3 regions of the Mesorhizobium shonense genome follow, and region 2 is predicted to be linked to each of the others. Evidence: predicted binding sites of a transcription regulator. Region 2 holds the regulator's gene; each other region holds the start of a gene.
The links. Region 2 encodes HrcA, which represses chaperone genes, less so after heat shock. Its sites were predicted from a motif close to GTTAGCACTCNCNNNNNGNGAGTGCTAAC; they were not measured.
Positions count from the first base shown of each region.

Region 1: the regulator HrcA is predicted to act here: its motif matches at 2,114-2,142, upstream of groES (co-chaperone GroES).
Region 3: the regulator HrcA is predicted to act here: its motif matches at 3,700-3,728, upstream of groES (co-chaperone GroES).

Region 1 covers NZ_JBEPLM010000009.1:115,380-122,921, forward strand. Annotated here, with positions in the region: gene ABID26_RS22565 (DUF2493 domain-containing protein) at 1-420, shown strand, start outside; gene ABID26_RS22570 (hypothetical protein) at 666-1,310, opposite strand; gene ABID26_RS22575 (hypothetical protein) at 1,764-1,994, shown strand; gene groES (co-chaperone GroES) at 2,207-2,503, shown strand; gene groL (chaperonin GroEL) at 2,573-4,228, shown strand; gene ABID26_RS22590 (DUF309 domain-containing protein) at 4,610-5,212, shown strand; gene ABID26_RS22595 (RES family NAD+ phosphorylase) at 5,319-5,963, opposite strand; gene ABID26_RS22600 (DNA-binding protein) at 5,960-6,565, opposite strand; gene ABID26_RS22605 (PAN domain-containing protein) at 6,741-6,920, shown strand; gene ABID26_RS22610 (PDDEXK-like family protein) at 7,023-7,484, opposite strand; gene ABID26_RS22615 (DUF6946 family protein) at 7,511-7,542, opposite strand, start outside.
Region 2 covers NZ_JBEPLM010000017.1:35,961-43,502, forward strand. Annotated here, with positions in the region: gene cysK (cysteine synthase A) at 1-252, opposite strand, end outside; gene ABID26_RS30310 (LysE family translocator) at 442-1,059, opposite strand; gene ABID26_RS30315 (PQQ-dependent sugar dehydrogenase) at 1,485-2,825, opposite strand; gene ABID26_RS30320 (hypothetical protein) at 2,941-3,138, opposite strand; gene hrcA (heat-inducible transcriptional repressor HrcA) at 3,169-4,251, opposite strand; gene rph (ribonuclease PH) at 4,419-5,135, shown strand; gene ABID26_RS30335 (VOC family protein) at 5,320-5,730, shown strand; gene rdgB (RdgB/HAM1 family non-canonical purine NTP pyrophosphatase) at 5,730-6,392, shown strand; gene hemW (radical SAM family heme chaperone HemW) at 6,389-7,542, shown strand, end outside.
Region 3 covers NZ_JBEPLM010000021.1:54,386-61,927, reverse strand. Annotated here, with positions in the region: gene ABID26_RS32880 (zinc-dependent alcohol dehydrogenase family protein) at 1-612, opposite strand, end outside; gene ABID26_RS32875 (TetR/AcrR family transcriptional regulator) at 727-1,344, shown strand; gene groL (chaperonin GroEL) at 1,624-3,276, opposite strand; gene groES (co-chaperone GroES) at 3,342-3,638, opposite strand; partial or broken gene ABID26_RS32860 (3-oxoacyl-ACP reductase) at 3,943-4,065, opposite strand; partial or broken gene ABID26_RS32855 (LysR substrate-binding domain-containing protein) at 4,114-4,272, shown strand; gene ABID26_RS32850 (TetR/AcrR family transcriptional regulator) at 4,511-5,137, opposite strand; gene ABID26_RS32845 (MFS transporter) at 5,269-6,453, shown strand; gene ABID26_RS32840 (D-arabinono-1,4-lactone oxidase) at 6,467-7,542, shown strand, end outside.

The DNA of each region.
Region 1 (7,542 bases), on a different contig from region 2:
GACAGCCGCAACTTCATCTCAGCCAAGCGCCGCTCCGAGATCGAAACCCATTGCCCGGCCGGAACCCGCATCGCCTTCACCGGCGGCGACTATCAGGACTATGACGCCATCTGGCAGGTGCTCGATCAGACGCACGAAAAATACCCGGACATGATCCTGCTGCACGGCGGTACGCCCTCGGGCGCGGAACTCATCGCAGCCAAATGGGCCGATTCCCGCGGCGTGACCCAAGTGGCCTTCAGGCCTGACTGGAAGGCGCATCGCAAGGCCGCTCCTTTCAAGCGCAACGACGCCCTGCTCGACACAATGCCGATCGGCGTCATCGCCTGCCCGGGTACCGGCATCACCGAGAACCTTGTCGACAAGGCGCGCGGCCTCGGTATCCCGGTTAAGCGCATTGGCAACAGGAAGGCGTCGTGATCGACGCCTTCCTTCCCGCGCTTTTTTTAGCGGCTAGCTTCGCCTACTGCCGTCACTCTGGGCTCGAGATTGTAACGAAGCCGGACACTGACTGCTTGCTTCCAGAAATCTGCGTCCTCACAGTACACCTGACTTCTGCGTTGTTGCAGGGGATGTTGATGGCGCCCGCTTCGGCTGCGCACTCGGGATCGAGGCGCACTGCACAGGCGACATGCGTTCCACCGCCCCAGCATTCGCGGCAGAGGCTACTCGGGAACAAGCCGCTGGCCGATGCGGATAACATCATCGAGTGCCGATCGTATCTGCGGCCAGGGAAATTCGGCACCGTCTTCATAGACCTCTCCTTCCGTAAGCGCAGCTTCAAGCTTCGCTGCCACACCGGCAAGGGAGACGGCGGGGGTTTTGGATAACGCCTCAAGAAGGTCCTCCACCCGGTCGGCGGCGTCGCGTTCTGCCCGCAACGTCGCCGAGTAGCCAATTTCCCTGTCGGCGGCATCCCAGCGCGCCTGATGATCCGCAAAATCGCCTTCCGCCTTCGCGCGGGTTGCCTCATCCTCCGGACCAAGGTCGAGCACATCGCCAATCGCGCTGAGGGAATGCAGTGTCACACTCCGGCCGTCGCGCAGCCGGATGGTCGCGCAAGGAAAACCAACCGTTTCGGCGAGTTTTCGCTCCAGGCCCTGCTGCTGACGGCACAGCCGTTCAGTCTGTTGATGGGCCGCGTGCCATTTGCGCCAGACCTCCACCGCAGGATCTTCGGGTTGGCCTTTCTCCAAATCGTTGCGGGCAAACGCGTTTCGTTGCAATCCCACAACTGCAATTGCCGTTCCTGCAAATAGCCTCCTGCGGGTGACGAAAGGCAAAGTCGTGGTATGGTTGGAAGTAGCCAAGATCTGAGCTCCCGAAAGCTTGAGAATGGTTAGGCCGATCGGAGTGTTCCCGCACTCTGATCGGTCGATGCACGTGCAATGCACGTGCTTTTCTTATGTGCTTTTTCAACACCAAGTTCAAGCCGCACCGCCAAAAATGACAAAAAAGCCTTTCACAACGCGTTTTGATCCATCTGTGCTGGCACTGGCTCAACAGCTCGCAACGACTGAACGTCGCTCGATCACCGCTGTCATTGAGCTTGCATTGATCGAATATGCAGAACGTCGCGGTATGAAGGCACCGGACGTGGAGGATGACCGATAGTTTGGGTCGGATCCGGCCTTCGGCGCAGAATTCATCTTAGCAGGGAGCCCAGGGTTGCGACCCCCGGGGGCACTCGCCGCCTCTCGCGGGAGTTTTCTGGTCGAGCGGCTCGTGCCCGTCCGTGCCCGAATCTGTTGGGAACTACCTTCTTGCCGCACGAGCCAACCGATGATGTCGGGCTGGATGCCGATCACTCCTCCGAAGACACGATCCCGGTCCTTGGTGGCGCTTTTCTTTGCCTTGCCGCCGCCGCCGGTGGCCGACACCGGACCAGAAATGCCTGTGCCGACGTCATTCCCGCCGTGCTCGGCGGTGTATTGCGGCAAGCCGGCCAGCGCCATAGCTCGAAGCAAGAGGTGCAATATGGCTCGTTAAAATGACTGCTTCCAACCGACCTCTGCATTCGCGCCAGCGTATCAGGACCACAGGTGGTCGAGCTCCATTTCCGCCGTTCTTCTCGTCTTGACTCGCAATTGCCGACCGCCTACTCACACGCCGTGTTAGCACTCGGCTTACGTGAGTGCTAACCGATGTCCGGCGGCCTCGCCGGATGGAGGAACAGTTCTCACCGTTCTCATTCGAGGAAGACAACATGGCAAAGTCCAAATTCCGCCCGCTTCATGACCGCGTGGTCGTTCGCCGGGTCGAATCCGAATCCAAGACCGCCGGCGGGATCATCATCCCGGATACGGCGAAGGAGAAGCCGCAGGAAGGCGAGATCATCGCCGTCGGTTCCGGTGCTCGCGACGAAAGCGGCAAGCTCGTGCCGCTCGACGTCAAGGCCGGCGATCGCGTCCTGTTCGGCAAATGGTCGGGCACTGAAGTCAAGCTCAATGGTGAAGACCTTCTGATCATGAAGGAATCCGACATCATGGGCATCATCGGCTGAACATCGGTCACACCATCAACTGAATCTTGAATCTGTGGGTTCGACCCGAGCCCCTGCCAGGAGATTACAATGGCTGCAAAAGACGTAAAATTCTCCCGCGACGCCCGTGAGCGCATGCTGCGCGGTGTCAACATCCTCGCCGACGCGGTGAAGGTCACCCTCGGTCCTAAGGGCCGCAACGTCGTCATCGACAAGTCGTTCGGCGCTCCCCGCATCACCAAGGACGGCGTCACCGTCGCCAAGGAGATCGAGCTCGAGGACAAGTTCGAGAACATGGGCGCGCAGATGGTGCGCGAGGTTGCTTCGAAGACCAACGACATCGCCGGCGACGGCACGACGACCGCGACCGTTCTCGCCCAGGCCATCGTCCAGGAAGGCAACAAGGCGGTTGCCGCCGGCATGAACCCGATGGACCTCAAGCGCGGCATCGACCTCGCCGTCAGTGAAGTCGTCGCCGCTCTCGGCAAGGCCGCCAAGAAGATCAAGACCTCCGAGGAAGTCGCCCAGGTCGGCACGATCTCGGCCAATGGCGACGAGTCGGTCGGCAAGATGATCGCGGAAGCGATGCAGAAGGTCGGCAACGAAGGCGTCATCACCGTCGAGGAAGCCAAGACCGCCGAGACCGAGTTGGAAGTCGTCGAAGGCATGCAGTTCGACCGCGGCTATCTCTCGCCCTACTTCGTCACCAACGCCGACAAGATGGTCGCCGATCTGGAAGACGCCTACATCCTGCTGCACGAGAAGAAGCTCTCCAACCTGCAGGCCATGCTGCCGGTCCTGGAAGCTGTCGTTCAGACCTCGAAGCCGCTGCTCATCATCTCGGAAGACGTCGAAGGCGAGGCCCTGGCCACGCTGGTCGTCAACAAGCTGCGCGGCGGCCTGAAGATCGCCGCCGTCAAGGCGCCGGGCTTCGGTGACCGCCGCAAGGCCATGCTGGAAGACATCGCCATCCTCACCGGTGGCCAGGTCATCTCGGAAGACCTCGGCATCAAGCTCGAGAATGTCGGCCTCAACATGCTCGGCCGCGCCAAGAAGGTGTCGATCTCCAAGGAGAACACCACCATCGTCGACGGCGCCGGCAAGAAGGCCGAGATCCAGGGCCGCGTCGCCCAGATCAAGCAGCAGATCGAGGAGACCACCTCGGACTACGACAAGGAGAAGCTGCAGGAGCGTCTGGCGAAGCTCGCCGGCGGCGTCGCGGTGATCCGCGTCGGCGGCGCGACCGAAGTGGAAGTCAAGGAAAAGAAGGACCGCGTTGATGACGCGCTCAACGCGACCCGCGCGGCCGTTGAAGAAGGCATCGTCGCCGGCGGCGGCGTGGCCCTGCTGCGTGCCTCGGACAACGTCAAGGCCACTGGCGTCAACGCCGACCAGGACGCGGGCATCGCCATCGTTCGCCGCGCGCTGCAGGCTCCGGCCCGCCAGATCGCGGCCAACGCTGGTGCCGAAGCCTCGATCGTTGCCGGCAAGATCCTCGAGAACAAGGCCAATACCTTCGGCTTCAACGCCCAGACGGGCGACTATGGCGACATGATCGCCATGGGCATCGTCGACCCGGTCAAGGTCGTTCGCACCGCTCTCCAGGACGCCGCCTCGATCGCCGGCCTGCTCGTCACCACCGAAGCCATGATCGCCGAGGCTCCGAAGAAGGAAGCTGCCGGCGGTATGCCGGGCGGCATGCCCGGCGGCGGCATGGGTGGAATGGGCGGCATGGGCGGCTTCTAACGGCACCCCCGATTATCTTCGAAAGGGCGGCAGCAATGCCGCCCTTTTCCGTTAGCCGATGGGGCATTTGCTTGCCTCGCTGGCGCCATGGCTTGCCATGCCTTTGCTGGCGGCGCTCGGGAACATATCTCGGGTCTTCCCCAATCCCGCATCGTGACCAGAGATCTTGCAACGGACGATCAGCAAGCAATGATCTTTGCTGGCCAATAAACCTGGAGCATCAAACTGTCCCTCACCAGACGCTGGATTGCCGTGCAAAAAAACTGCAAGCCGCTCACTACCCTTGGCCTCAGCACCGTATATCCGAGGCTGAGAGGCTGCTCGACGCCGCGACGCGGCCGCCTTCGCGTATCGTCGCCAATCGGCGAGCATATCTTCGCCATGCCGATCAATGTGCTACCATGCTTCATGGCCATTGGTTCGAATTCGCGTCCTCGGCACCTGCCCAAAAAGAACTTTCCAGCCTACGCGTACTTACCGGGCAGTCAGCCACATCCAATTCGCGATCCCGCTGGACATAGCTATCTCATCGAGCCGATGCTGGTCTCCACAGATACCGCGATTGGCTCAGATCCATTCCTCTGGGGTCTCGATCTCTTCAATTATGGGTATTACTGGGAAGCCCATGAGGCGTGGGAAAGTCTTTGGCAAGTTGCGGAGCGAGGCAGCCCTTCTCGCGCGTTCTTTAAGGCATTGATCCTTTTGTCGGCAGCAGGCGTGAAGATACGTGAGGGCAAAACGGCTGCAGCGTTGCGCCACTCGCGGCGAGCCGCAATGCTGTTTCGACTGTTGGCCGGCTCGCCGGAAGCCATTGCTGAAGAGGCGCTTGGCCTCCCGCCAGCAATTCTCGCCGACTATGCCGAGGCAGCAACGACGGCCCGGGTTGCGTTGCCGGCCGTGCCACTCGGTTGGCCTCAACCCGTGTTTGATTTTGTCCTTATTGCGCCGGCCGCGGCTTTCGCCACCATATCCGCTGGCGAATAGCGGCAGGATGAGCGGGAAGATGCCAATGAATGGCCGGGTTCCGTTACTCTCAATGTTGGGATTGAGGTCCCCTCTTGCGAGAGCACGCACCGAATAGGCGATTGGTCTATTCTGGTGGCTCGGAGACCGACTTTCCGAAGATATCAAGAACGTCCGCCACTGTCCTCAGGATTTGCGACAAGGGAAGGGTTTCCCGGGCGGATAATCGCACGTTCGCTCGCTGGAATAGCGAAAGGCAGATTTCACTGGAATCGTGCCGCGACTGATAAGCCAGTCCGTCTGGCTGATCCTTGTGATCCCACAGCGCGTCGGACCAGAGACCGCAGGGCTCGTACGGGCCGGTCGAGATTGCGTTGTCTGTGCCCACCATTTGAAGACCTGCGCCATGGAGGCGTACAACACGCAACGGCCGAACGGAGATCAGGCTCGTCGCAGATCGGCTTACGATATCCGTCGAAGCAACCATGAGGCGTTGCGGGTTTCGCAAGAGTGTTTCGGCCAGCGCACCACGAAGGCTCAGCGCGCAATAGAGAACGCCGAAGCGGCCGCTTGCACTGTCGAAGCGGCTTGTTGGCGGCACATCTGGACCAGGACCGAAGAAGATCGGATCGAACGACGATCGGTGAATGCGGTGGAAGATCTGTCCCGCCTTTATTTCCTCGATTGGTAGCGAAATTCCTCCGAGCCAATCAGGGGGTGGAGGCGCCACACCGGATGGGCCGCGCCGTGCGGTCCGCTTCCGAGACTTCATGCAAAGCCGTCCTGCGCCTCGCTCCGCAGCAGGCGCAGGACTGCTTCCCGATTGCCAGCCTTCAAAGCCTCGATTGGAGCGCGTCCTTCAAGGGCAGAATCGGGCGCGAGCAGGAAGTCCAGCGTCACCCACGGCCCAGACGAAGCATAGGCCCGCACCACGTCTGCAATGCCGGCGGCCACATCCGTGTTATCGAATTGGCACGTCGGATAACGCCAATCGCTCCCCTCCCGGATGGCGAGCAAAGCCTCCGCCCGCCGACGCTTATCGACTGCCTGCCGTGAGATGCCTATCAGGCGTCCAGCGTCTTCGGCGGACACGGTGCCACCCGCGCGCTCGATCAAAAGCTTGCGATGTTCGATATTCCTGGCAAAGGCTGGAACGAGCGGATCGAGTTCCATGACCGCCGATCCGACAACATCCAATTGGCTCAGAAGACGCGCGAGCGACCCGGCGTCGGTCGGAGCGGCGAGTGCTTCGGAGAGGGTCTTTCGCGACGCGTTTGCTGTCATGCGCTCAAGCGCTGACGTGGCACGTCGGAGAAAGGCGGCCTGCAGGGTATCGGATTTTCGAGCACCCGTGTTTGGCGCCGTGCGAGCCATAATTATCTCTTTGGTTGACCTAGGGAATATATGCAGGTGTTCGACTGACGTCAACCTGGTGATCACTGGGGGTCGCAATCAAGTTTCTCGAAACTGACATCGCCCCCTGCGACAGGGTATCAGCAGAGGCATGTCCTCGCGCCGAAGACGGTCGGAATAGATCTACAGGGGCTTTCTGTCCTGGAATGTCCTCGCGTCTCCGAACCGTGACGCATGCGGAAACGAATGCTGGAATATCGAACAGTGCGTGGCTTTTGGATTCACCAATTCGCAAAGGCGCTGCGTTCTCTTCGACCAGCCGGGAGAGTATTTCAGCAGCCGGGGCACCGATAGCGGCGCGAAACGTCAGAACTGATTGTCTATTCCGAAAGTGAGGGACGAGGCGAGTCCTGACATTCTCAGCTCGGATTGCAGCACTGCAATTCTGCAGGGGGGCAACCTTAGCAGTTAGGCGTAGTCAAATGGAAGTTGGCGTTCCATGTTGCAAACAGGTCAGGGACTTGATCGACCCGGAAGTATCGTTCCGCAGCGGTTTTACTGGTTGCTTTATCACGTCGCGCCAGCCGCTCGGCCTCTTGCCGTGGGACAACGTAGATTGCGCGAGCCTTGAACTCATCGGACGGTAACAGGACAATCGCCAACCAATCGAATTGGTCATAGTCGTTGTAGCCGACATGGCAGCACCACGTTTAAATGTCCTCGATTTCACCGAAACACGTTGTGCTGGCCGATCGAACGGTTGCGCGATCACGTCATAGCCTGGCCAGTTGTCGGGAACTTTTAAGGCGGGGATACCAGCCAGGGTGAGTTCCGCGGCCACGATCATTTCACAAGCATCACCCATTTGCTTGGTCGTGTATCGCCGCGGTGCAGTCGTCCCCATGCCGATCGGATTGGCCCCCGCTGGAGCTTTTAGCATTTGAGAAAATCCTCGTTGCCGGTAGCCTAACCCAAACGGAGCCGCTGCCCTGACTTTA
Region 2 (7,542 bases):
GATCAGCGTGGTCTTGCCGGGCGAAATCTTGCCGGCCTCCTCCAGCGCTTCGATCATGGCGACGCCGATGCGGTCCTTGACCGAAGCGATCGGGTTGAAGAATTCGAGCTTGGCGAGCACGTTGGCGACGATGCCCTTTTCCTTGGCGAACTTGTCCAGCCGCACCAGCGGCGTGTCTCCAATCGTCTCGGTGATCGAATTGAAGATGCGGCCGCGGCCGGGGACGCGCGCGGAGGTGACGGGCTTGTTCATTGGTTTCGCTCCCAAGGCAATGGCATAGGCAGACAGAATAGTGCTTTCAGCCGCGCAAGATAGGCTGGTCGCCGAAAATATCCGAGTGGGGTGGTTGCTGAAAACAACCTCGCGCCGGAAATGCATTTTCCGGATCGGCCCATTTTCGGAATGACTTGGCCGAGATCAGAGACCGGTTGAGATTGGAGCCTATTGACGCGCCGCTATGGCCGCAGCGGCACCCATCATGAAGCCGGCGGCGGTGCGGTTCAGAACTTTCAGTGCACGCGGCGACTTCAGGAACCAGCGCGCCTTGGCAGCCAGCGCCAGGTAGGGCACCAGCACCACGAAGAGCACGACGACGGTGAGCGCTACCAGGATGCCGTAATCGGCCAGCGTAATGGTCTTCAGGTCGACGATGGTCGGCGTGATGGCGAGATAGAAGATCATCGTCTTCGGGTTGCCGAGCGTCACAGTCAGCCCGGCAATGAAGCTCGCCACGAAGCCGCTCTTGCCTTTGCGCGCCTCGATGTTCTCGGGCGAGATGCCGCTCGTCCAGAAGCGCCAGGCAAGGAACGCGAGATAAGCGACGCCGGCCCATTTGATGGCGAGAAAAACCATGCCGAAGGTCTGTGCGACGAAGGCCAGGCCAAGCACCACGGCGGTGAGGTAGGTGATGTCGCCGAGCATCAGGCCGAACGACATCGCCAGCGACGAACGGAAGCCGGAGCCGAGCGCGCGGGCAACCAGCGCCGTGACGCCGGGGCCCGGAATGGCGGCGGCGACGCCGAGCGCGGCGCTGTAAGCGAGAAATCCGGTCAGTGTCAATGGTTCTGGGCCTGGCGTATGATTCCCCGAAGGGACCGGTGTGGAGCGCGGCTTCTACCATGGCGCCAGGTCACTGGTAATTCCCTCGCGGCGGGATTTGTTGCGCCAGTTCGACGGAGAGCTCGTTCTCTTGTTGGCAGACCGCACACCTTGGAGATTGGCCGAAACGACCAGTCCTGTCGTCATTCTAGGGCGGAGCAAGGAGCGGAGCGACGCGCGCAGACCCTAGAATCCATTCCGTGACTTCCGAGCGCTGCCGCGGTGCAGAATTCTGCTCCGCCGCATTCTTTGATCAGGGTCACGGAATGGATTCCAGGGTCTCCGCGACGCCGCTTCGCGGCCGCTCCGCCCTGGAATGACGAGGTTGGAAGGCTTCCGCCAATTTCCACCGTTTGCGCTGACCCCTAAGACCCTCTGTCGAAGAGCTAGCCACCATAGGTGACCCGCCAGATGGTGCCGTTGCCGTCCTCTGTCAGGATCAGCGCGCCGTCCTTCGCCACCGCCACGCCCACCGGCCGGCCCCAGACCTCGTCATCCGAAATGACGAAGCCGGTGGCGAAATCCTCATATTCGCCGGTCGGCTTGCCGTCCTTGAATTTCAGCCGCACCACCTTGTAGCCGGTGCGGGCGCCGCGGTTCCACGAACCATGCAGGGTGACGAATGCGTCGCCCTTGTAGTCGGCGGGGAAGTTGCCGCCTTCATAGAAGGCGATGTTGAGCGGCGCCGAATGCGCTTGCATCAGCACGTCGGGTACGGTGACCTTGCCGGCGAGGTCGGGCCGCGCGCCCTCCTGGCGCGGATCCTCGTTGTCGCCGATATAGTACCAGGGCCAGCCATAGAAGGCGCCGTCCTTGACGGCCGTGGCGTATTCGAAGGGCACGTTGTCGCCGAGCTCGTCGCGTTCGTTGACGACGCACCAGAGCGCGCCCGTCGCCGGCTGCACGGTCATGCCAGAGCAGTTGCGCAGGCCGGTGGCGACCATCCTGCGGTTCTTGCCATCGGGATCGAAGGCGAGCACGTCGGCGCGGCCTTCTTCCGCGCCCCAGGTGGCGCCGAGCGGCTCAGACCGCGCCCATTCCTCGACACCGCCTTTCGGCCTCGCACCCATATCCTCGGCGGTGTTGGAGCCCGAGCCGACCGACAGGTAGAGCGTCTTGCCGTCGGGCGAGAAGGCGATGTCGCGCGTCCAGTGATGGCTCGAGGGAATGTCGGAGACGATCGTTTCCGGCCTGCCCGAGGCTTGCATGTCGCCATCGCGATAGGGAAAGCGCACGACGCTGTTGCTGTTGGCGACATAGACCCATTGCGGCTTGTCGCCCGGCGGATAGAAGGCAATGCCGTAGGGCTGGGTGAGGCCCTTGGCGAAGACGGCTTTCTCGGCGGGCTTCGCGCTGCCTTCCGCCAGCCGATAGACCCTGACTCGATTGGCGTCGCTGTCGGCGACGAAGAGGTCGCCGTTCGGCGCCACGCGCACGACACGCGGATTGTCGATGCCGGAAGCGATGAGCTCGACCGAGAAGCCGGCCGGCACGGCGGGCTTGGCATCCGCAGGGCGGTCGGCGAGGCCGGCACTATTCGACGAGGATTCGGCGAGGTTCGGCTGCTGGAGATCGTCCGGCTTGATCAGACGACGCACGCCTGGACGGTCGGCCTTCCAATCGCCGAAGGCCTTTTTGCCTGTGAGCAAAGGTTGGTCGGCCTGCTGCGCAAAAGCGCCGGTAGCCAGAAGCAGGGCAGCGCCCGCAAAGCCGGCGATCCTTGTCATGCCGTTCTCCGTCATTCGCCGACATGCCTTGTCAGCGCAACCAGACAGCAGATATCGGGCAGGCGCTGCAAAAGAGAAGCGCGGGCACGCAGATTTGACGGGGATTGCCGGCCGATCAGCTCTCTTCGACGTCGAAATCCTCGTCGAGCCGCTTTTCCAGCGCGACCAGATCGGCCGGCAGCGGCAGGCCCATGGCGCGCATTTCCCTGAGCTTCTCGCGCAGCTGCTCCTGGATTTCGTGCTCGTCCTCGGGCTGGTTCACCATCTCCTCGAGCAGCAGGCTGATCTGGGCCTTGAACGATTCCAGCGCCATTTCCACCCTCCTTGCGGCGATCCCGTTCGCCTATCTCAGCATGCGCGAAATCAATTGGGCAGTATAGTCGACCATAGGCACGATACGGGCATAATTGAGCCGGGTCGGGCCGATGACGCCGAGCGCGCCGACGACGCGCGCATCCTTGTCGCGATAGGGCGCGACCACAAGCGAGGAGCCGGACAGCGAGAACAGCTTGTTCTCCGAGCCGATGAAGATGCGCACGCCAGGCCCTTCCTCGGCAAGGTCGAGGAGCTGCAGCAGCCCGTCCTGCGTTTCCAGATCCTCGAAAAGATGGCGCAGCAATTCGAGGTCGGCCTGAGCGGTGACGTTCTCCAGAAGGTTGGCGCGGCCGCGCACGATGAGGCGCGCCGGCAGGCCGCTCTCGGCGCCGGCCCAGACCGCGAGGCCCTTCTCGACCAGGTCCTGCGACAGCGTGTCGAGGGCCGCCCTGGTCTCGTCCTTGATACGGGCGATCTCAATGCGCGCCTCGGCCAGCGTGCGGCCGCGGATGTGGGCGTTGAGGAAGTTCGAGGCCTCATGCAGCTGCGAGACGGTGATGCCGGCGGGCAGGTCGACAACCCGGTTCTCGACGTCGCCGCTCTGCGACACCATGACGGCGAGCGCCTTGGTGGGCTCCAGCTGGATGAACTCGATATGCTTCAGCGCCACCTCGTTCTTGGCGGCAAGCACCAGGCCGGCGCCGCGCGACATGCCGGACAGCATCTGGCTCGCCTCGGTCAGCATATGCTCCAGCGTGGCGCCCGAGCCCGAGGCGCGCACCTGCGCCTCGATGACGCGGCGCTCGTCGTCGGAGAGATCGCCAAGCTCCATGAAGGCATCGACGAAGAAGCGCAGGCCGGTCTGGGTCGGCAGCCGGCCGGCCGAGATGTGCGGGGCATAGATCAGGCCCAGATGCTCGAGGTCGCTCATCACGTTGCGGATGGTGGCCGGCGACAGCGACGAAGGCAGGATGCGCGACAGGCTGCGCGAACCGACCGGCTCGCCATCGCGCAGATAGGAATCGACAATCCGCCGGAAGATGTCGCGCGAACGCATGTCGAGCGATTGAAGTACGGGCGGCTGCGATGCGGGATCGACTGCCTTGTTCATTCCAGCAAAAAACCTCCTATTGAAAGATATAGACTTAAGCCCCCCTGGCGCAACCCGGGCCATTTTCCCTTGCGCCCCGTTTCCTTTGCGCCCTTTTCCTTTGCGCCATGCGTCGCATGCGTCTACAAGCCGCCGACGAATCCAAAAACGATAGGAAAGAAGGCCGAATGCGCCCCTCCAAACGCCAAGCTGACGAAATGCGCGCCATCTCCTTCGAGCGCGGCGTCTCCAAGCACGCCGAAGGCTCGTGCCTGGTGAAGTTCGGTGACACGCATGTGTTGTGCACGGCGAGCCTGGAGGAAAAAGTGCCGGCCTGGATGCGCAATTCCGGCAAGGGCTGGGTGACGGCGGAATACGGCATGCTGCCGCGCTCGACCGGCGAGCGCATGCGCCGCGAGGCCTCCGCCGGCAAGCAGGGCGGCCGCACGCTGGAGATCCAGCGGCTGATCGGCCGCTCACTCAGGGCCGTGGTCGACCTGCAGGCGCTGGGCGAGCAGCAGATCACCGTCGACTGCGACGTCATCCAGGCCGATGGCGGCACCCGCACGGCCTCGATCACCGGCGGCTGGGTGGCGCTCTACGACTGCCTGCGCTGGATGGAGGCGCGCCAGATGGCAAGTGTCGCCAAGGTGCTGAGGGATCATGTCGCGGCGATTTCCTGCGGCATCCATGACGGCCAGCCGGTCATCGATCTCGACTATCTCGAGGATTCCTCGGCCGGCACCGACGCCAATTTCGTCATGACCGGCAAGGGCGGCATCGTCGAGATCCAGGGCACGGCCGAGGGCGAGCCCTTCTCCGAAGAGCAGTTTGCCGCGCTGATGGGACTGGCCAAGAAGGGCATTTCGCGGCTGGTGAGCTTGCAGCAGATGGCGGTGGCGTAGGGTTATTGATGAGGTTGGCGATCCGTCACACCCCCCTCTGGCCTGCCGGCCATCTCCCCCGCAAGGGGGGAGATCGGGCGTCACTTCGGGTTTCGCCAACCATCAACGTTGAGACGATGTCGGCGGAGCTGCTAATCTCCCCCCTTGAGGGGGAGATGCCCGGCAGGGCAGAGGGGGGTGCCTCGTGACTCCCTCGGCGATTTTGGAATCGGCGCTCTACGTCACAGACTTGCACGCTGCCGAACAATTCTACCGCGACATCATCGGCCTGGATCCGCTTGGCAAAGTCGAGGGCCGCCACGTCTTCTTCCGCTGCGGCAGCGGCGTGTTGCTGCTCTTCAACGCCGAGGCGACGAAAATCCCGCCGGCGCCCGATGCCAGGCTGGCGGTTCCGCCGCACGGAACGGCCGGCAAAGGTCATCTTTGCTTCACGGCAAGCGCCGATGAGATTGGCCAATGGCGCAAGCATCTCACGGCCAAGAACGTCGCCATCGAAAGCGATTTCGAATGGCCGCAGGGCGGACACTCGATCTATATCCGCGACCCTTCGGGCAATTCGATCGAGTTCGCCGAGCCAAGGATCTGGGGCCTGTGATGCATTCCTTGAACGGACAGAAGATCGTCGTCGCCAGCCACAACGAAGGCAAGCTGCGCGAATTCGCCGACCTGATGGCGCCATTCGGCTTCGAGGCGAAGTCGGCCAAGGAGTACGGCCTGCCGGAACCGGACGAGACCGGCACGACCTTCGAGGAAAACGCCTATATCAAGGCCTACGCCGCGGCCAAGGCGACCGGCCTGCCGGCGCTCTCCGACGATTCGGGCCTCTGTGTCGACGCGCTCGACGGCGCGCCGGGCGTCTACACAGCCAACTGGGCCGAGACGCCCGACGGCACACGCGATTTCGGCATGGCCATGCAGCGCACCGAGGTGGCGCTGCAAGAGGTCGGCGCGACCGGGCCCGCGCAGCGCACCGGCCGCTTCGTCGCCGTCATCTGCCTCGCCTTTCCGGACGGCGATGCCGAATATTACCGGGGCGAGGCGGAGGGCACGCTGGTGTGGCCGCCGCGCGGCACGCTCGGCTTCGGCTACGATCCGGTGTTCCTGCCCAACGGTTTCGACAAGACTTTCGGCGAGATGAGCGCCGAACAAAAGCATGGCTGGAAGCCCGGCCAGGCAACCGCCCTGTCGCACCGCGCCCGCGCCTTCCAGAAATTCGCGCAAGCCCGCCTGGACTTGGCGCGGCTCGACTCAAGATGATCGGGACCGGCCAAACCATGCCCCTCGACCGCAGCCCCGGCTTCGGCGTCTACATCCATTGGCCGTTCTGCGCGGCCAAGTGCCCTTACTGTGATTTCAACAGCCATGTCCGCCACCAGCCGGTCGACCAGGAGCGCTTCGCGCGCGCCTTCGAGACGGAGTTGGCGACGATGCGCGCCCGCACTGGGCCGCGCGAGGTCACCAGCATCTTCCTCGGCGGCGGCACGCCGTCGCTGATGAAGCCGGAAACCGTCGCGGCGGTGCTGGAGGCCGTGGCAAAGAACTGGACGGTGCCTGCCGGCATCGAGGTCACGCTGGAGGCAAACCCCTCCTCGGTCGAGGCTGAGCGTTTTCGTGGCTACCGGACAGCCGGCGTCAACCGCGTCTCGCTCGGCGTGCAGGCACTGAACGACAAGGACCTGCGCTTCCTCGGCCGGCTGCACAATGTCGAGGAGGCGCTTCACGCCATCGGGCTCGCGCGCGAAATCTTCCCGCGGCTTTCCTTCGACCTGATCTATGCGCGGCCGGGCCAGACGCCGGAGCACTGGCAAGGGGAGCTCGAACAGGCGATCGGCCACGCCGCCGATCATCTGTCGCTCTACCAGCTTACGATCGAGGAAGGCACGCCCTTCCACGCGCTGCACGCGGCGCGGAAGTTCGTCCTTCCCGACAACGACCACGCCGCCGATCTCTACGCGCTGACGCAGGAAGTGACCGCGGCGCATGGCCTGCCGGCCTATGAGATCTCCAACCACGCGCGGCCGGGCGCCGAGAGCCGGCACAACCTGACCTATTGGCGCTATGGCGAATATGTCGGCGTCGGGCCGGGCGCGCATGGCCGCTTTGTCGAGAACGGCCGCCGGACCGTGACGGTCGCGGAAAAAATGCCGGAAACATGGGCCAACCTGGTCGAGGCCAGGGGCCATGGCGTCACCGGCGGCGAGGTGCTGACGCGCTCGGAAGAGGCCGACGAGTTCCTGCTGATGGGGCTGAGGCTTGCCGAAGGCATCGACCTCGCGCGTTACGAGATGCTAGCTGGGCGTGGCCTTTCGACCGCGAGGCTTTCGGTGCTGCAGGAAGAAGGGCTGGTGGCGCCGGTCGGCAATGCCCGGCTGCGCGCCACGACCGCGGGGATGATCGTGCTCGATGC
Region 3 (7,542 bases), on a different contig from region 2:
GGCGCCGAGCGTCCGCAGCCTGTCGGCCTTTTCGGCGCGCGAAGTGACGGCCGCGACGCGGCAGCCGGCGAGCTTGGCGAATTGCAGCGCAAACAATGCGACGCCGCCTGAGCCGATGACCAGAACCCATTGCCCGGGCTTCGGATTCTCGGCGCCCGTCAGCGCGCTCCAGGCGGTCAGCCCGGCGCAGCTCAGCGTTGCCGCCCCATGCCAGTCGAGATGGTCGGGCAGCCGCACCGCCCATTGCTCGTCGAGCAAGGCGTATTCCGAGAGCATGCCGTCCAGCGTGCAGCCAAGCTGGTCGACCAAGCCGGGATGCATCCGGCCGTCGATCCAGCGCGCGAAATAGCTGCCGGTGACGCGGTCGCCAACGGCAAAGCGCGTGACGCCATCGCCGATCGCCATCACTTCGCCGGCGCCGTCGCTCAGCGGAACGATGCTGGGGCGCGGCATCAGCGGATAGGTGCCGTTGAGGATCATGGTGTCGCGGCGGTTGATCGAGGCGGCGCGCACCTTCACCACGATCTGATGCGGGCCGGGCCGTGGCATTGCTTCCTCGCGCAGCGCCAGTCTGTCGATGCCGCCTTGTTCCTCAAGCCGATAGATTTGCATTCTTACCTCTCGAATATGTAGACCGATTTACATATTATGTAGACCGATTGTCATATTCTGGGCAAGACCTATAATGCGCATTCCTGACAGAAGTTGACATGGTGAGAGGTTGACGTGGCGACGGACACACGCACCCGCATGATCGAGGCAACGGCGCTGCTCATCAGGCAGCGCGGCTATCACGGCACCTCGCTCAATGACATTTTAAGCGCCAGCGGCGCGCCCCGCGGCTCGCTGTACTTCCATTTCCCGGGCGGCAAGGATCAATTGGTCGTCGAGGTGACGCGCGCCAGCGTGGCCGACGTGACTGAACGGTTGGGCGCCGAGCTGGCCTCCGAAAGCGACCCGGCCGTCGCCGTCCGCCGCATCTACCAGTCGGTGGCGCGCATGCTTGAGGAGAACGAATTCTCGCTCGGCTGTCCGATTGCGCCGGTCGTGCTGGACGCGCCGAACGACGTGCCGGACCTGGCCGAGATCTGCCGCGTGGCCTTCGAGCAATGGATCGGCCTGCTGCGCCAGGCCTTCATGCGGGCAGGGGTGGTCGAGCAGCGCGCGCAGGCGCTGGCACTGCTGGTCGAATCCTCGCTCGAGGGCCTGATGGTGATCGCCCGCGCCACCCGCGACCGCGCGCCGCTCGCTGCCGTGGCCGATGAAGTGGTGGCGCTGGTTGAGACAGCGGTGCGTTCCGGCAAGACCGCACAGCGCGCGGCGGCTGCTGATCTCCCCCCTTGAGGGGGGAGATGTCGCCAAAGGCGACAGAGGGGGTCGCCGCGCGTGGAGCGCCGGCGCCTTCCGCGACGAGAGGCGACGCTGGCGATCTACGCGAGACGACCCCTTCTGCCCTGCCGGGCATCTCCCCCTCAAGGGGGGAGATTGGCTGTCGCGCAGGCTTTCGCCAACCGCAAGCAGCACGACGGCCTTGACCGCCTCAAGAGACTGGCGGCTGCAGCTGCAAACAAAAAGGGCGGCATTTCTGCCGCCCTTTCCGTACTCACTATGGGACCGGACTTCTTAGAAGTCCATACCGCCCATGCCACCCATGCCGCCGCCAGGCATGCCGCCCGGCATACCGCCGGCGGCTTCCTTCTTCGGAGCTTCGGCGATCATGGCTTCGGTGGTGACCAGCAGGCCGGCGACCGAGGCCGCGTCCTGGAGAGCGGTGCGCACGACCTTGACCGGGTCGACGATGCCCATGGCGATCATGTCGCCATACTCGCCGGTCTGGGCGTTGAAGCCGAAGGTCGCGCCCTTGTTCTCGAGGATCTTGCCAGCGACGATCGAGGCTTCGGCACCGGCGTTGGCCGCGATCTGGCGGGCCGGAGCCTGCAGAGCGCGACGGACGATGGCGATGCCCGCGGCCTGGTCGGCATTGGCGCCGGTGGCCTTGAGGGCGCCCGAGGCGCGCAGCAGGGCGACGCCGCCGCCGGCGACGATGCCTTCTTCCACGGCCGCGCGGGTCGCGTTCAGCGCGTCGTCAACGCGGTCCTTCTTTTCCTTGACCTCGACCTCGGTCGCGCCGCCGACGCGGATCACCGCGACGCCGCCGGCGAGCTTGGCCAGACGCTCCTGCAGCTTCTCCTTGTCGTAGTCCGAGGTGGTCTCCTCGATCTGCTGCTTGATCTGGGCGACGCGGCCCTGGATCTCGGCCTTCTTGCCGGCGCCGTCGACGATGGTGGTGTTCTCCTTGGAGATCGACACCTTCTTGGCGCGGCCGAGCATGTTAAGGCCGACATTCTCGAGCTTGATGCCGAGGTCTTCGGAAATGACCTGGCCACCGGTGAGGATGGCGATGTCTTCCAGCATGGCCTTGCGGCGGTCGCCGAAGCCCGGAGCCTTGACGGCGGCGATCTTCAGGCCGCCACGCAGCTTATTGACGACCAGCGTGGCCAGAGCCTCGCCTTCGACGTCTTCCGAGATGATGAGCAGCGGCTTCGAGGTCTGAACGACGGCTTCCAGGACCGGCAGCATGGCCTGCAGGTTGGAGAGCTTCTTCTCGTGCAGCAGGATGTAGGCGTCTTCCAGATCGGCGACCATCTTGTCGGCGTTGGTGACGAAGTAGGGCGACAGGTAGCCGCGGTCGAACTGCATGCCTTCGACGACTTCCAGCTCGGTGTCGGCGGTCTTGGCTTCCTCGACGGTGATGACGCCTTCGTTGCCGACCTTCTGCATCGCTTCCGCGATCATCTTGCCGACCGACTCGTCGCCATTGGCCGAGATCGTGCCGACCTGGGCGACTTCCTCGGAGGTCTTGATCTTCTTGGCGGCCTTGCCGAGCGCGCCGACGACTTCGGTGACGGCGAGGTCGATGCCGCGCTTCAGGTCCATCGGGTTCATGCCGGCGGCAACCGCCTTGTGGCCTTCCTGGACGATCGACTGCGCCAGAACCGTCGCGGTCGTGGTGCCGTCGCCGGCGATGTCGTTGGTCTTCGAAGCGACCTCGCGCACCATCTGCGCGCCCATGTTCTCGAACTTGTCCTCGAGCTCGATCTCCTTGGCGACGGTGACGCCGTCCTTGGTGATGCGCGGAGCGCCGAACGACTTGTCGATGACGACGTTGCGGCCCTTCGGACCGAGGGTGACCTTCACCGCATCGGCGAGGATATTGACACCGCGCAGCATGCGCTCACGGGCGTCACGGGAGAATTTTACGTCTTTTGCAGCCATGTTTTAGCTCCTGACAGGGGCTCGGTGAGAGCCCGAAAATTCAGTTGATGGAGAGAGGCCGATATTCAGCCGATGATGCCCATGATGTCGGATTCCTTCATGATCAGAAGGTCCTCGCCATTGAGCTTGACTTCAGTGCCCGACCACTTGCCGAACAGGACGCGATCGCCGGCCTTGACGTCGAGCGGCACGAGCTTGCCGCTTTCGTCGCGGGCGCCGGAGCCAACGGCGATGATCTCGCCTTCCTGCGGCTTCTCCTTCGCCGTATCCGGGATGATGATCCCGCCGGCGGTCTTGGATTCGGATTCGACCCGGCGAACGACCACGCGGTCATGAAGCGGGCGGAATTTGGACTTTGCCATGTTGTCTTCCTCGAATGAGAACGGTGAGAACTGTTCCTCCATCCGGCGAGGCCGGATACGAGTTAGCACTCACCAAAGGCGAGTGCTAACGTGGCGCTGAAATAGGCTGGCGGCGTGCCAGAGTCAAGGCGCGCGGGAAGGGGTGATCACGCGAAATTTTTCTGCCCATGACGCGATGCTGAAAAAGGCGGATCGCGGGGGCGTACCGATATGGAAGCGCCGTGCTTCGCCGGCAAACCGCGGCGAAGCACGGCGCGATGCGAAAGGCAAGCGGATCGGAGCGAATGCTTTCGGGCTTTGCCGCTCAGATATTCATGCCGCCCGACACCTCGATGCGCTGCGCATTGACCCAGCGATTGTCCTCCGAGAGCAGCGAGGCGATCATCGGGCCGATGTCGTCGGCGACACCGGCGCGGCCGAGCGCAGCCGCGGCCTCGGCTGCAACACCGGGCTCAACCTCGCCCGCAGGGGCGTCGACGATCTCAAGGCCGGTCGGCTTGTCGAGGTACTTCCCGATTTCCCGCCGACGCCGATCTCGGTGCACTATCCGCGCAGCCGGCAGCTGTCGCCAAGGGTGAGGGTGTTCGTGGATTGGCTGGTGGAGATTCTAGGGCCGAAGCTGGATGCGGGGTGAGCGATTTTGGCAAAGCTGGCGGGACAGCGCCCCCCACTGTCCTGCCGGACATCTCCCCCAAAAGGGGGGAGATTGGCAGATCCGGCGCTCCGCCTAATTCTGCGGCGTCGGAGATTGGCGAAGCCGTGTTGACATCCGATTTCCCCCCCTTGCGGGGGAGATGCCCGCCAGGGCAGAGGGAGGTGTGAAGGAACGCGACATTTCTCATTCGGCGCAGCTTCACGACGACCACTAAGGACTACAAAAACAACCGCAACTGCGCATGGATGATCGACCTATAATCCTCGATCGTGCGCCGGCCTTCTTCCTCGTCCTGCGTCAGCGCCAGCCGCACGACGCCGCCTGCGAGCTGGAAGATGAGGAACACGATGCGACCGAAAGCCTCGCGCCGCTCCGGCTCGATTAGCGGGCCGACATGCGCGCAGAACATCTCCGCCTGCCGCCTCGTTTCGGCGATGTCAAGATTCTTGAGCGCCTTGTCGGCTTGGATCGCGTTCTGCAGGTCCTGGATCGCCGGATCGCCGGCGACGCGGCCGCGATAGTCGTCGAGCAGCCGGTCGGCCGCCGGCATCACGTCGTCGCGGTGCCGCACGTTGGCGATGATTTCGGAGAGCCGCGCCCGGCTCTCTTCCGAGAAGCGCTCGTAGAGCATCGCCAGGATCGCCGATTTGCTGGGAAAGTAATGATAGACGGTAGCGATCGGACCGCCGGCCAGCGCGCCAACCTCCTTCATCGTCACCGCGTCGATGCCCTTCTCGCCGATCAGCCGCATCGTCGTGGCGAGGATCGCGTCGATACGCTCGCGGCTGCGCTCCTGCTTGGGCCTGCGCCTGGGTTCCGTCGCCGTTCGCCTTGCTTCCGTCATGCGCCAAATCTCACACGGCCAAATCTCACACGGAACGTCCAATTTCAGGTTGACATGAAACATGATCAAGTATCAGTTTCACGAAATGCTGACAATCTGTCAGCTTTTGGCGAGCTGCAAGGGGGCGCCTCGTGACTGTCACCGATGCCAGGCATGTGGAAGAGGGCGACTGGCTTGTCGGCAATCCGACCGGCCTGCAACTCGCCTCGGCGCTCTGGATCGGTTCGGTCGGGCTGCTCATTCTCGGGCTGCAGCCAGTGCTGCTCGGCGCGCTTTACACGGAAGGGCATGTCACCGGCGACGAGCTGGCGCTGGTCGCCACCGCCGAGATGATTGCCATAGCGATCGGCTCGGGCGTAGTGGCGATGCTCTTGCCGGCGCGCAACATGCGCTGGAAGAGCGCTTTACTTCTGGTCCTGCTGGCGCTCGCCAATTTCTGGGCGGCCTATGCCGGGAGTCCCAACGCGCTGATCGGCGCCCGTACTCTCGCAGGCTTGGCGGAGGGCGGACTGGTCGCCGTCGCCACCGAGCTGATCGCCCGCTCGCGCCGGGCCGAGCGCATCGGCGGCTATTTCGTCACGCTGCAGACGCTGGCGCAATGCGCGTTGGCGCTGCTGCTCGCGCTCTATGCGGTGCCGGCCGCCGGCTCGGCCGGCGGGTTCATTGCGCTCGGCATTGTCTGCCTTTTGTCGCTCGCCTTCGCCTCGATGGTGCCGGACGATTATGCCGACCTGCCGAAGGAAGAGCATTTTGCCAATGTGCTCACCGTGCCGGCGATCACGGCGCTGTTGTCGATCTTCTGCTACTTCATGTTCTTCGGCGCCGTCTGGGCTTTTCTCGAGCCGCTCGGCGCTGAGTTCGGCATCGATGGCCGCACTGTCGGCCTGATGGTTTCGGCAAGCCTCGCCACGCAGGTGGTGGGTGCCATGACGGCGACCGTCTTTGAAGCGCGCATCGACTATCGCTTCGCCATAACCATCATCGGTGTCGTGGCGGCGATCAGCTCCGCGCTGCTTGCCTCCGGCCCGGGGCTTTCCGTGTTCTGGGCGACGGCATTGGTGATGGGCTTCATCCTGCTCTTCATCGTGCCTTACCAGATCCGTCTGGCAATCACCGCCGACGAGACGCGAACGGCTGTACTCCTCGTACCGGCCGCGCAGCTCTTCGGCCTCGCCATCGGCCCGATCGCCGCTTCGCTGCTGATCGAGGGCGAAAACTTCCGTCCGGTGCCGGAATTCGCCGCGGCAAGCGCGCTGGCCAGCGTCGCGCTGCTCGGCGTTTTCGTGCTGGTCGCGCGGCGCCGCATTCCAGTCTGAGCGGGAGGTGACGGTGGCAAACGCCTGGAGCAACTGGTCGGGCTTCGTGAAGGCCGCGCCGAAGCTGATCGCCACACCCACCGACGCCGGTGAGCTGGCAGAGCTGGTGCGCTCGGCGCCCGGTCCGCTGCGGGTCGCCGGCGCCGGCCATTCCTTCACGCCGCTGGTGCAGTCGGACGGCACCATCGTCTCGCTGGAGAAGATCGAGGGGCTCGTCTCTCATGACCCCGCAACCAATCGAGCAAGGGTGGGGGCAGGCACGCAGCTCGGCGCCCTGATGCACATCCTGCAGGACATCGGCCAGGGCTTGCCCAATATGGGCGATATCGACCGCCAGGCGATCGGCGGCGCGCTGGGCACCGCCACGCATGGCTCCGGCCCGACGCTCGGCGCCTATCATACGCAACTGGAAACGGTGCAGTTCGTCGACGGGCAGGGTAAGTTGCGCGAATATAGCCGGGCAGGGGATCAGGACATGACCCACGCCACCGGCGTCGCGCTCGGCGCCTTCGGCGTGCTCACCGAAGTGACGATGAACAACATCCCGACCTACCGGCTGCGCCGCCGCAAATGGGCGCTGCCGATCGGCGACATGCTGCGCGATTTTCAGACGATGATGGCCGCGCATCGCTCGGCGGAGTTCTACTACATCCCGTTCTCCGGCTACGCGCAGTTCATCGCCAGCGACCTGAGCGACGCCGCGCCCACGCCGCGGCCGACGGAGGACGACGAGGAGGGGCTGGCGACGTTGCGCAAGCTGCGCACGGCGCTGCGCTGGCTGCCGTGGCTGCGCCGCGCGCTGATCAAGGGCGCGGTGAAAAAGGTGCCCGCCGAGGATTATGTGCAGGACTGGCTCAACGTCTATGCCAGCGACCGCCGGACAAAGTTCAACGAGATGGAATATCACCTGCCTTTCGAGGAAGGCCCGAAGGCGTTGGCCGAGATCATCGAGCTGACGGAGAAGCACTTTCCGGAAGTCTATTTCCCGATGGAGGTGCGTTCGGTGGCGCCCGACGATTTCTGGCTTTCGCCCTTCCACAAAAGACTGACCTGCTCGATCGCCATCCACCACGATGCTGCGAACGACCC